DNA from 2 places in the Lachnospira eligens ATCC 27750 genome. Region 2 is predicted to be linked to the other one. Evidence: predicted binding sites of a transcription regulator. Region 2 holds the regulator's gene; the other holds the start of a gene.
What was found. Region 2 encodes Rex, which represses fermentation and respiration genes when NADH is low (regulators of the CRP and FNR family bind a similar motif). Its sites were predicted from a motif close to ATTGTTAANTANTTAACAAT; they were not measured.

Region 1: adhE (bifunctional acetaldehyde-CoA/alcohol dehydrogenase) is a predicted target of Rex. The motif match lies at 3,713-3,732, and genes of this name have one in related genera.

Annotation. Positions count from the first base shown of each region.
Region 1 is NC_012778.1:2,122,682-2,129,636, reverse strand. It holds gene serS (serine--tRNA ligase) at 1-111, shown strand, start outside; gene EUBELI_RS09875 (phosphotransferase) at 258-1,025, opposite strand; gene adhE (bifunctional acetaldehyde-CoA/alcohol dehydrogenase) at 1,062-3,677, opposite strand; gene EUBELI_RS13735 (HD-GYP domain-containing protein) at 3,852-4,940, shown strand; gene EUBELI_RS09860 (DUF3881 family protein) at 4,957-5,880, shown strand; gene EUBELI_RS09855 (methyl-accepting chemotaxis protein) at 6,029-6,955, shown strand, end outside.
Region 2 is NC_012778.1:1,419,639-1,426,593, forward strand. It holds gene EUBELI_RS06675 (bifunctional ADP-dependent NAD(P)H-hydrate dehydratase/NAD(P)H-hydrate epimerase) at 1-1,004, opposite strand, end outside; gene EUBELI_RS06680 (hypothetical protein) at 1,009-1,608, opposite strand; gene EUBELI_RS06685 (redox-sensing transcriptional repressor Rex) at 1,626-2,255, opposite strand; gene EUBELI_RS06690 (homocysteine S-methyltransferase family protein) at 2,369-4,774, opposite strand; gene EUBELI_RS06695 (vitamin B12 dependent-methionine synthase activation domain-containing protein) at 4,767-5,450, opposite strand; gene EUBELI_RS06700 (DEAD/DEAH box helicase) at 5,434-6,955, opposite strand, start outside.

The DNA of each region.
Region 1 (6,955 bases), 700 kb from region 2:
ATGCTTATTGCATTTCTTGAGAACAACCTTCAGGCAGATGGAAGAGTACTTATTCCAGAAGCACTCCGTATGTACATGGGTGGAAAGACAGAATTAGTTCCAGTTAAGTAATAGGAATATTATATAATATTATAAAAAATGTGGATAAAACATATTAAATGAATATGCTTTATCCACATTTATTTTATATTATCCACAAATTTTGTGGATAACTGTGTGAAAACTGTGGGGAATTAAGTTAAAAACTGTTGAAAACTCTACTGGAAATCTACAACATTTATCCACTGCTCAAGAAGTTCTTTTTCTTCTTCTTTATTCTTAGTAAGTCTTGCTGCAGCAACTAATGGAAGCCATTCATTAACATATGAACGTTTTGTATTAGTCAATTCACAGAAAGTACTTATGTATTTTTCAGGAATATCACTCTTGTCACCAAACTGTAATTTAAGAAGTAAAAATGTATTCGCAATATCGGCAGATGCATTACCCTGTGTTGCATGTACCCAGTCAACTGCTGTAATTTCTTCGATATTACCCTTGGCATCTGCAGATACAATAATATTGTCAGGACAATAGTCTCCGTGACAAAGCTTAGTATGATTCTTCATGGAATTGAGTCTTGTAAGAAGTTCATACTTAACACTGTTATCAAGTTGTTCAATTGAGTTAATCTGGCGGTTCATCTTATCCTTTAATACCAGAAGAAGTGGGTTAGACTTCTTCTGGAAAGATATCTGGTATTCAACCATTTTCTTAATATAATCATCTGCCTTGTCAGGGTATTTTTCAATTAACTGTGTAAGAGTAGGACCTTCAACATATTCACTTGTGATAGACCATTTACCGTCAGTAACAGCAACCTCTAAGAGTTTTGGAATATTAACACCTGCATCCTCAACTCTTGCAGTATTAAGAGCTTCATATAATACATCTGACTTGTTGTAGTTCTTATCAAAGACCTTAATCGCTTTGTTGTTCTCTACATATACTGATTTTAACTTGGATTTTGCTAAATATTTTTTCATACGACATGTCTTCCTTTCTTAAAATAATAATGATGATTATTTACCATAGTAAGCCTTTAAGTACATGGCTTTCATTTCACTCATAAGAGGATATCTTGGGTTAGCACCAGTACACTGGTCATCAAATGCGGCTTCTGTCATCTCATCAAGAGTTGCAAGGAAGTCTTCCTCTTTAACACCATAATCTGCAATAGTTTTCTTAATTCCTACCTTTGCCTTTAATTCTTCAATAGCCTTGATGAGGTTTTCAAATTTCTCATCATCATCTTTACCCTGAATTCCGAGGAAGTCAGCACACTCAACATAACGTGCTTTGCAATGTGGATACTGATACTGTGAGAATGTTCCCATTTTTGTTGGAACCTCTGCAGCATTGAATCTCATTACATCAGTGATAAGAAGGGCATTAGCAATTCCGTGTGGAAGGTGGTGATATGCACCAAGTTTATGTGCAAGTGAGTGGCACACTCCAAGGAAAGCATTAGCAAAAGCCATACCAGCCATAGTAGAAGCTGTTGCCATCTTTTCTCTTGCAACTGCATCATGTGCACCTAATTCATAAGCTGCTGGAAGATATTCAAATATATTCTTCATAGCCTGTAATGCAAGACCATCTGTATATTCTGTTGCCATAATGGAAGCGTATGCTTCAAGTGCATGTGTAAGTGCATCAATACCAGAAGCTGCTGTAAGTCCCTTAGGCTGATTCATATGCATGTCAGCATCGATAATAGCCATCTTAGGAAGTAATTCATAGTCAGCAAGTGGATATTTCTGACCGGTTGTTTCATCAGTAATAACTGCAAAAGGAGTTACCTCTGAACCTGTTCCAGAAGATGTTGAGATAGCGACAAAGTAAGCTTTCTCGCCCATCTTAGGGAATGTGTATATTCTCTTTCTGATATCCATGAAACGCATAGCCATATCAAGGAAGTCTGCCTCAGGATGTTCATACATAACCCACATAATCTTGGCAGCATCCATTGCAGAACCACCACCGATTGCAATGATTACATCAGGTTCAAAAAGTCTCATGGCTGCGGTGCCTTCTTTAGCGCATGCAAGTGTTGGATCTGGTGCTACATTATAGAAAGTAGTATGCATAATTCCTAAAGAATCTAACTTATCTGTGACACATTTGGTATAACCATTCTTATAAAGGAACTGGTCAGTAACGATAAATGCTTTCTTCTTACCCATTACAGTTCCAAGTTCATCAAGGGCAACAGGTAAGCAGCCCTTCTTAAAGTAAACCTTCTCAGGTGCTCTAAACCAAAGCATATTCTCTCTCCTCTCAGCGACAGTCTTTACATTAAGCAGATGTTTTACTCCAACGTTCTCAGATACTGAGTTGCCGCCCCATGAGCCGCATCCAAGTGTAAGAGAAGGAGCCATCTTAAAGTTGTAGAGGTCACCGATTCCACCGTGAGATGAAGGTGTATTGATAAGGCAGCGGCATGTCTTCATTCTTTCAGAGAATTCAGCAATCTTGTCTGCCTGTGTTTCAACATTAATATAAAGAGAAGATGTATGACCAAATCCACCATCAGCAATAAGGTGTTCAGCTTTTGAAAGAGCATCTTCAAAATCCTCTGCCTTATACATTGCAAGAACAGGTGATAACTTTTCATGTGCAAATTCTTCTGAAAGGTCTACAGATGTTACCTCACCGATAAGAATCTTAGTTTCTTCAGGAACAGTAACACCTGCTAAAGCAGCGATAGTGTGAGCCTTCTGACCAACAATCTTTGCATTAAGGGCACCATTGATAATAATGGTCTTTCTTACCTTTTCTGTCTCGCTCTTATTAAGGAAGTAACAGCCTCTGTATGCAAATTCTTCTTTAACAGCCTTGTAAACCTTCTTGTCAACAATTACAGACTGTTCAGAAGCACATATCATACCATTGTCAAATGTCTTAGAATGAATAATTGAGTTAACAGCAAGTATTACATCTGCTGATTCATCAATGATAGCAGGAGTATTACCGGCACCTACACCAAGTGCAGGCTTTCCAGAAGAGTAAGCAGCCTTAACCATTCCAGGTCCTCCGGTAGCCAGGATAATGTCAGCTTCCTTCATAAGTGTATCTGTAAGTTCAAGTGAAGGAACATCTATCCAGCCAATGATTCCCGCTGGGGCACCTGCTGCAACAGCAGCTTCAAGAACAATCTTAGCCGCTGCAATTGTTGATTTCTTAGCTCGTGGATGTGGGCTTATGATAATACCATTTCTAGTCTTAAGTGAAATAAGAGTTTTGAAAATAGCTGTTGAAGTTGGATTAGTTGTAGGGATTACGGCTGCAACAACGCCAATAGGTTCAGCAACTTTTTTAATTCCATATGCCTTATCCTCTTCAATAACACCACATGTCTTAGTATTTCTGTAAGCATTATAAATGTATTCTGAAGCATAATGATTCTTGATAACCTTATCTTCTACAATTCCCATACCAGTTTCTTCAACTGCAAGCTTTGCAAGAGGGATTCTTGCTTTATTGGCAGCAAGTGCAGCAGCAGTAAATATCTTATCTACCTGCTCCTGTGTATAGGTTGCAAAGATGCGCTGTGCCTCACGTACACCTGCAAGTCTTTCTTCAAGAGCTTCGACTGTGTCAACAATTGGGTAATTCTCAGTTAAATTCTTTGACATAACATTTCCTCCATAAATTGATTCGTGTAATATTGATTGATAATAATTTAACAATGTCAATATAACACTAATATAATTATAAGTCAATATTCATTGTAATATTAATTAAAATATGCTATCTTTTACCTATAGTAACAGGGGTTGAATAATGTTTAATTAAGAATGGAGCGCATTATGAAGCAGGTAAGTGTTGATAATCTTAGAGAAAATGATATATTAGCCCTTCCTATATTATCGCAGGCTGACGCGGTACTTATTCATGCTGATGTTCCTATGACAACAGAACTTATTAGCAGAATCAGGAATCTTGGAACAAGAACTGTATATATAAAGGATGAACAAGAAGGAATTTTAACAGAAAACACATCGTCCGGTAATGTAGAAGAGGAATATCCATATAAGCTGGAAGAAACTGCAAAGAATTCAAGGCAGGTAGTTAAGAGAATACTAGAAAAACACATTTATAAACATAACGAAGAACTAAAGGTCATTGTTGAGGAAGCACAGAGAATACTGGATTCTGTGCTTGCTGAGCCGGAAGTGGTTAATAATATAACAGAAATCAGGAATGTAAGCACGGATATGTACACTCATTGTATAAATGTATGTGCATTATCTACAATTATGGCACTAAGGCTTAAGATGAGTGACAAGCAGGTTCATAATGTATCAATGGGTGCAATACTTCATGATATTGGGTTAAGATATATCAATGTTCCTTATGTTAATGTTAATGAAGAAAATATGACACCTAAGGATGTTGTTGAGTATAAGAAGCATACAATATTTGGCTATAGCTCATTACAGGATGAAGCATGGCTTCCGGATGTGGCTAAGGAAATAGTCCTTTTTCATCATGAAAGAATAGATGGTTCAGGATATCCATTCCAGCATAAAGGAGAAAGACTTAAGCCGGAAGTTAAGCTTGTTTCTATCTGTGATGATTTCGATAGCATGATAAGTGGTATCGGAAGTGAAAGAATGAAGATTTATGAAGCAATTGAGTACATAAAGGTTCATGCGGGAATTAAGTATGATTCTACAATCGCAGCGAAGTTTCTGGATTCTGTGGCAGCATATCCTGTTGGATGTACTGTTTATACAAGTGATGGCGGTAAAGGTATTGTTATCAGGCAGAATAAGGAAGCTGCTGACAGACCGGTTATAAGAATGACTCAGCATGCTGATGGAACACCTTATACAGATAATGTAGAGCATAATTTATTAAAGAAACTTACTATATTTATAGTTGATACAGAATAGAGTATCGGAGTAATATATGAATTTATATATAAGAGCGCTTGGATTTAATAATATGACATCCAGGGCTGAAGAAAAATTTATTAAAACAGGAATTAAAGAAAGTATAAAAGAAGGATTTGTGATACGCCACGAGAAATTAGATCGTGGCGTTATTATCTTGCGCCTTAGCAATTCAACGGGTTTGTATGTGTATGGAAGATATGAAAAGAATACTTTTAAATATGAGTATTATTTTCCATTTGTAGTGGGAAAGAATTTAAGTGAAAATGAGGAAATGACAATTGAAAGACATCTTGATAAGGAGTCATATGCAGTAATATGTGATGAATTAAAGACAGGAGTTACGCTTATATTCTATCTTCAGAATGTTATGGATTATCTTGAGTATCTATATAGTGGAAAAGATTTTAAGATACCTGATTTTGATCCTGATATTAAGAATGATATAACAAAGGTTCCGATTAAGAACAAAAAGGTTGCACTTACAGGGCTTTCTCTTGGTGGAATTATTATGCTTCCAGTGAGAAAAGAAAGAAATTCTAAGAAAAGCAGACAGGATGAAATTGCAAGAAAGAATCTAATTCAGGCTGCAAAGAATGGAGATGAGGATGCAATTGAGAGCCTTACAATTGAAGATATTGATACATACAATGAACTTTCTAACCGTGTCATGAAGGAAGATATATTTACTATAGTAGACTCAACATTTATGCCATGCGGTGTAGAATGTGACCAGTATTCCGTCATAGGAGAGATTCTTGAACTGCGTGAAGAGGAGAATATATACACTGGTGAGAAGATATATATTATGGTTCTTGAATGTAACAGTCTTATTATAACTACAGCAGTTAATAAGGAACATCTGCTTGGAGAACCAGCCGTAGGCCGCAGATTCAAAGGACAGATATGGCTTCAGGGAAATGTAAGATTTACTGACTGATATTGTTGTTAAATATATGCTTTCATAATAAATTGTATTTAATATAGAAATTTACATTTTTTTACAAATGTGGTATTATAATACAAGGCATGTAAGAAATCGGAAATGTCAACTAAATATTATTAATTATAAACGAGGAGGGAAAGCTATGAAGTTTTTCAGAAAATTAGGCTTTCAGCTTGTTTTATTTTTCGTTGTTGCCATTACAATTCCTATTGTAATGCTTATGGTAAGTTCAATTACAACAACTTCGTCTTCAATGGAAAATAACATGAAGGTAACAAGTGAGCAGACTTTGAATGAAGCACAGAATCAGTTTACTACATATCTTAAGACTCTGTCGCAGCCGGTAGACCTGCTTACAAGAAAGAATGAAGTAAAGCATCTTGAGGATCAGGGAACTTTAGATGATAATGTTAAGGCAGTAAGAGATTCTCTTATTGCATCAGTAAAGGTTACTAATGGTGCAGAAAGAGCTTTCTTTGCTACTAATACTAATCTTGAGATTACAGGTTGGGGAGAATATAACCCTGAGACCGGAAAAACACTTAGTAAGGGTGGCCTTGAGAAAGGTGTAGACAGAACTAAGGAAGTATGGTACACAGATTGTAAAGGTCTTAAGGCAAGAAACAGCATTTATGCTTATTTTTCAAAGCCATATTACAGCAAGGATTTTGATAAGACAATAATTACTGTTTCACAGGAAATTAAGCATTCAGACGGAACGAATTATGGTATTGTGGGTATGCATATTGATTTTTCTGAGATTACAGATTTTGTACAGGGTATCGGACTTCTTAATACAGGATTTGTTGTCCTTGCAGATGAAGATGGTAATATACTTGTTAATAATGATAATAACAAGTATGTAACAGATTCAGTATCAGGACTGAATTGCTGGAGTACAGTTAAAGGTCTTACAGAGAATGATTATGATAAAGCATTTTCATTTGATGAAAACATTAATGGTGAAAAGGTACATGTAGTAACATCTAAGGATGCTGTTACAGGATGGACACTTGTTGGTTTTATCAGTTCTAAAGAAACATCTGCTACAACTAATAAGATGATTAGC
Region 2 (6,955 bases):
GAAAGACCTGGTCCTGCAGCTATACTTTTTGCCCATGCAAAATCCTTTTTCAATTCTGCTGCAAGAGGCTTATTATCCTGATAAGTTGCAATCAGGCATTCTGGCATCCGTACAAGTAACGGTGTTTTATTTGCTTCATGTGTAAGAATCTTAACAAGTCCTGTTCCACTCCTGTATGCTGCGCTTGCTGATAAAACCGCAGCACCCCCCATATCCTTAGAGCCTGCTATTATAAGCGTTCTTCCGTATGTTCCCTTGTTAGAGTCCGAAGTTCTCACAACAAGTCTATCTATATCGTCATCCGTATATGTGAATGTTCTGCCAAAGCCATCCACTTTATTATGTAACACATTTTCAGGAACAAATCCTGCATTAACAACCTCCACACTACCACTGTATGTTGCTCCCGGATAAAACATGATACCTGTCTTTTTATAACCAAATGTTACAGTATAATCAGCTTTGACAGCCACTCCCATAATCTGACCATTATCAGCATTAATTCCTGATGCAATATCCACAGCAACAACCACAGAGCCTTTTTCCCCTGCTTCGTTGACAGCTTCTGCAATCTGTGCATATCTTCCTTCAATATTTCTTGAAAGTCCTATCCCGAACATTGCATCTACAATATAATCATATTCAGAAAAATCAATATTGCCATTATATTCCACACATTCTATTCCAAGATTGCTGACAATATTTTTCTGCAGTCTGTATTCTTCTGTTCCCTCTGATGTTCCCGCAATAACAACACTTACATTAATGCCATTCTCATTGAGCTGTCTTGCAACGGCAAGTCCATCTGCACCATTATTGCCACTGCCACATACACATACAGTTTTGATGCATTTATTACTTTTCTCTCTGGTAATCAGACCTTTTAAAAACACTGAAACCCCCAGTGCGGCTCTTTCCATAAGCACCACTGAGGGAATCTTAAACTCTTGTATTGAACAGTTATCAACTGTCTTCATTGTATGTGAATCTGCTAAATATTCCATAACCTTATTCCTCGTTAATTCTGTCTAATTCTTTCATGACATCTGCTCCTAAAATATCATGCATTGATGAATACATACGATTATTAGCTTCTTCTTTATCCTGCCTGATAAGAATATTCTTCTTTAACTTTACTCTGGTTGCATTAATCCATTTATCAAGTACTTCAAGATCTTCTTTGTTACTGTTAATCTTATTATAACACACCTTTACTGTCTCTATAAGCAGATTTCTGTTAGCATCAACAATATCCCTCGGTATATCAAGTGCCTCATCCTCAAGACTGTTAATCTTATCCTTTGCCTCCTGGATAAGTCTCTGATTCTGCTCCATAACCTTAGCTTTCTTAGGATCGTTATCTTCATCCTGCATATTATCAACAACATCCTGAATAAGCTGTTTTTTTATCTTTTTTACTTCTTTTATGTCATTATTAACCTGTCCCTGCTTCTTAAGCAGCTCATTAAGGCGCTTTTCCCAGTAACGTATTTCGTCCGTCTTTAACTTATCTGTTATAAGGTGATACCATCTTTCATCAAGAGTAAGTATCGGTATATCATTTATGGCTGTACAACTTTTCAGCTTCTCAATATCAGGTTCTGCCATATTATCCTCCCAAACAGTTACTTTCTGTTAGCAATAGTATATGAAAGTCTCATAAGACTTTCTGACAAATGTACATTCTCAACAATAACATCATCCGGAAGATTAAGATCTGTATGTGCAAAGTTCCATATAGCCTTGACTCCTGCATCAGCAACAACCTTTGCTATCTGTCTTGCTGCTTCTTTAGGAATAGTAAGTGCAACTATCTCGATTTCATTATCTTTAATAAAATCAGTAAGTTCATTCATCATCCTTACTTCTATTCCACGAATCTTAGTGCCCTTAATCTTAGGATTATTATCAAATATTCCCTTAATAACGAATCCTCTTTTTTCAAAATCACTATAATTAACTATTGCCTTGCCTAAATTACCGGCTCCGATAATAACCATATTATGATTTCTGTCTATTCCAAGAATCTTGCCAATTTCTTCATACAGGTACTGCACATTATATCCATATCCCTGCTGACCAAAGCCTCCAAAATTATTAAGATCCTGTCTTATCTGAGAGGCAGTCACTTTCATTCTGGCGCTCAATTCTTTAGATGATATTCTCTGTACACCAGACTCTATCAGTTCTCCCAGATATCTGTAATATCTTGGCAGCCTTCTTATTACCGCCGATGAAATCTTTTTTTCTTCCATTACCATAAACCTCCAGACTACAATTGCATATATAAAAAACACATCAAATATTATATAAATCAATTATACTAAGTGCTATAATTATAAACATTTTTTCTCGATATGTCAAAATTTTAACCAAGAACTCTTTTAGCAATATCAACAGATTCTTTTGCATCCTTTGCATAGAAATCTGCATCTATCTCTTTAGCATATTCCGGAGTAAGTACTGCTCCGCCAACCATAACCTTACAATCAAGATTATTTTCTCTTATAAGTGCAATTGTTTCCTTCATAGATACAAGTGTTGTTGTCATAAGTGCAGAAAGTCCACACAGTTTAACATCATTATCTCTTATTGCATCAACAACTGTCTGGTACTCGACATCTTTACCAAGGTCAATAACATCATATCCATAATTTTCAAGAAGAACCTTAACAATATTCTTACCGATATCATGGACATCCCCCTTGACTGTAGCTATAACAATCTTTCCCTTGCTTACAGGAGCATTATCAGACATAACCATATGCTTTCTTATAACTTCAAATGCTGCCTGTGTAACTGATGCTGCCATAATAAGCTGTGGAAGGAACAATGTACCCTTCTCGAATTCAGCACCTATCTTATCAAGCGCAGGAATAAGCACCTGATTAACAATCTCCATCGAATCCATAGTTTTAAGAAGTGCCTCTGTTATCTCAGCCCCTTCATTTTTAAGTCCTTTTTCTACGGCATAGAAAAGGTCATCTCCTGTATAGTTCCCATCCTTCTTTTCCTTCTTGACAGGATCAATCTTAGAAACATTTGGCATAGCGCCATAGTTTTTTATATAATCAACTGAATTCTTATCAATATTGGCAAGAAGCTTGTACGCCCTTACCGCACCTGTCATCTCTGGGATGTTAGGATTTATAATCGCAAGGTCAAGTCCGTTAGTAAGTGCCATTGTAAGGAAAATGTGGTTTACAAGCACTCTGTTTGGAAGTCCGAATGAAATATTAGAAACACCAAGCACTGTCTTTAAGCCAAGCTCATTCTTAACTGTATGAAGTGCATTAAGAGTTTCCATTACGCCCTCCTGTTCAGCAGAAGCTGTGAGTGTAAGGCAGTCAATATAAATATCTTCTTTAGGGATTCCCATTGCAACAGCCCTGTCCATAATCTTCTTTGCTATTGCAACTCTGTCCTCTGCCTTCTTAGGAATGCCATCTTTATCAAGTGCAAGTCCGATAACTCCTGCACCATATTTCTTAACAAGAGGAAGAACATTGTTAAGAGACTCCTCCTCACCATTAACTGAGTTAACAAGCGGCTTACCATTGTATACACGGAGTGCTGCCTCAAGTACTTCAGGTATTGTAGAATCGATCTGAAGTGGGACATCTACAACTGCCTGTAATGACTTTATTGTATCAATCATCATTTCACGCTCATCAATTCCCGGAAGACCTACATTGACATCAAGAATATCTGCTCCGCCTGATATCTGCTCTAAAGCCTGTCCAAGAATATAATCCATATCATGTCTTAAAAGTGCTTCCTTAAAAAGCTTCTTACCTGTAGGATTGATTCTTTCACCGATAATTCTTGGCTCATCAACGACAACAGTGCTTGTTGCTGAACACACTGCACCCGGAATATATTTGTGTGGTGCTGCCGGATTGCCTTCTCTTTTTAACATTTCTGATAATTCTTTAATGAATTCAGGATTAGTTCCACAGCAGCCGCCGAATATCTTAATGCCATATTTTCTTAAATCCTTCATGAAATCTGCAAACTGGACTGCAGTAACATTATAAAGGTTAGTTTCAGGGTCAGGAAGTCCTGCATTAGGCTTTACTATTATTGGAAGATTAGTCCATTTTACAAGTTCTTCAATAACCGGTTCTAATTCCTTAGGTCCTAAAGAACAGTTTACACCGAGTGCATCAACGCCAAGTCCTGTAAGCGTAAGAGCCATTGCTGATATAGAACAGCCTGTGAATGTTCTCATATTCTGTTCAAATGTCATCGTAGCAGCTATAGGAAGGTCGCTGTTTTCCTTAGCTGCAAGTACAGCAGCCTTAACATCTAAAAGGTCGGTCATTGTCTCAAATACAACAAGGTCTGCTCCCGCAGCAGCTCCAGCCTTTACTATCTCGGCATACATATCATATGCTTCTTCAAAGCTTAATACGCCTGTTGGCTCAAGAAGTTGTCCGATTGGTCCGACATCGAGTGCAACAAGTCCGTCAGGCTTTACTGCATCTCTTGCCTTCTTTGCATTGACAATTCCGGCAGTTACAAGCTCCTCAACGCTTTTTCCGCATTCTTCAAGCTTATATCTGTTTGCACCAAATGTATTGGCATATACCACATCTGAACCGGCATTAAAATACTGCTCTGCAATTGAAACAAGAAGCTCCGGCCTTGTTATATTAAGCACTTCAGGTGTCTCTCCCATCTTCATGCCAGCTGCCTGAAGCATTGTACCCATAGCACCATCAAATATTATATAATCTCTATTTTTTAAGAGTTCTCTGAATCTGTCAGCCACTACAATGTCCTCCCATTCCTCTGTATGCGCAGGTTTTATTAAGATTGCAGGTTGCGCAACCTCTGTTCTCAGTACTTACCGGCTCCTTAGTAAGTCCGATAACCGCAGTTACCGACTTTACTGGAGCAAGCATATATGATTTGTTAAGATTAAGTCCTATCTTTTTACTGGCATCTAATACCTTAAGGAAAGGAGCCTGCATGCTTATCGGCAAATCACCGTAACCAATTCCGAACCTGAATGTCTGGTAATAATCAGGATATTCCTCTCTTAAAAGTTCTTCAACCTTATCACATGCCTGTTCAACAGCTACACTTGCCAGACTATCAAACACCAGTGCCTTTGCCATATCTGTAAGCTGCAACACTCTTAGCTGTCTGTCAATACCTTCCGATATCGTTACAGCCATGCATATTGCACTATCACATTTATACAGGTGCTTCTTAATAGACTCACCCGGAAGCACCATGCTTGTATTCTTAAATGCCACACCGTCTTCATTAACTGTAAAATCGAACTTCTTATAAATAAATCTTGGAACTGCGGTCTTTAATACAAGCTCCTCACATTCATCCATAAGCTCTTCCACCCGCTCATCAGGTGCATTTTTCTTATATCCCAGATATCTTAACGCTTCTTTTCTGTTAAGACTGGTAAGCTTAATACTTTTCTCCATTTCTTCTTACCTTGCCGCCTTTACTTCTGCGTTCTTTAAGTTTGTCATGTTTTCCACGGGACTCGTCTTTTTTTCTTCTTGTATCTGGCTTTGACTTGGATTTTCTTGCAGGCTTTGCAGATACATTTGCCTTCTCTACATTAACCTTTCTGCCCTTGATAAGCACATTGTCATTCATTGCTGCAAGTACTGCTTCCGCATGCTTTGCAGGAACATCAACAAATGTATAATTATCCATCATATCAATTGCACCGACAAGTCTTCCCGGCATTCCAGATTCTCCTGCAATCGCTCCAAGAATATTGGCTGGTGTAATCTTGTCCTTCTTACCAACATTAATAAAGAGTCTTACCATTCTTGAAGTATCCGCATTTTCATCAAAATGGAAATTTTCAACCTCATCGATTCTGTCCAATGTATCTCCTACTATCATCTTAAGAAGTGCTGCTGCCATATCCATTGATGTGTAGTCTTCCTGATTAACATGCTCCTCAACCATATCAAGCATGGCTCTGTGCTCATCAGCTTCAATCATCTCTTTAATCTTGTCAAATATACCATCCATCTTGGTGTTCTTGACATCATCAAGTGATGGAATTGGCTTTGCTAGAATCTTAGTCTTGCAATATCTTTCGATATCCTTTAACTTATATACTTCTCTTCCAGATATAAATGAAAGTGCAAGTCCTGATTTTCCAGCCCTTCCTGTTCTTCCTATTCTGTGTACATAATATTCTTCGTCCTGTGGAAGGTCATAGTTAAATACTATATCAACTCCGTCAACATCAATTCCTCTTGCCGCAACATCAGTTGCAATAAGAATTTCTGTTTTTCCACTTCTGAAATCGTCCATTACACGGTCTCTCTGTTGCTGTTTCATATCTCCGTGTATACCGTCAGCAAAATATCCTCTGCCCTTAAGCTCTGATATAAGCTCGTCTACCTGTCTCTTGGTGTTACAGAACACAACTGACAGCTTAGGATTGTATATATCAATAAGACGGCTTAAGATTTCTGTTTTATTCTTAGGCCTTACTTCATAATAGAACTGATCAATGTTAGAGACTGTAAGTTCTTTTCTTACAACCTTGATAATCCTGGCGTCCTTCTGGAATTTTCTTGCAATCTCCATGATAGGCTTAGGCATTGTAGCTGAGAAAAGAACTGTCTGTCTTTCCTCTGGTGTCTCCGTAAGAATTGTTTCCATGTCCTCACGGAATCCCATATCAAGCATCTCATCAGCTTCATCTAATATAACCATAGAAACAGAATCAAACTTAACTGTCTTTCTTCTCATATGGTCCATAACTCGTCCCGGAGTTCCAACAATAATCTGTACGCCGGCTTTTAAAGACTTAATCTGTCTTACAATCTCCTGTCCACCATATACCGGTAACACCTTAATGTCGCTCATGTACTTGGCAAGCTTTCTTATCTCTTCTGCAACCTGTACTGCAAGCTCTCTTGTAGGGCAGAGTACAATTGCCTGTGGTTTCTTAACATCT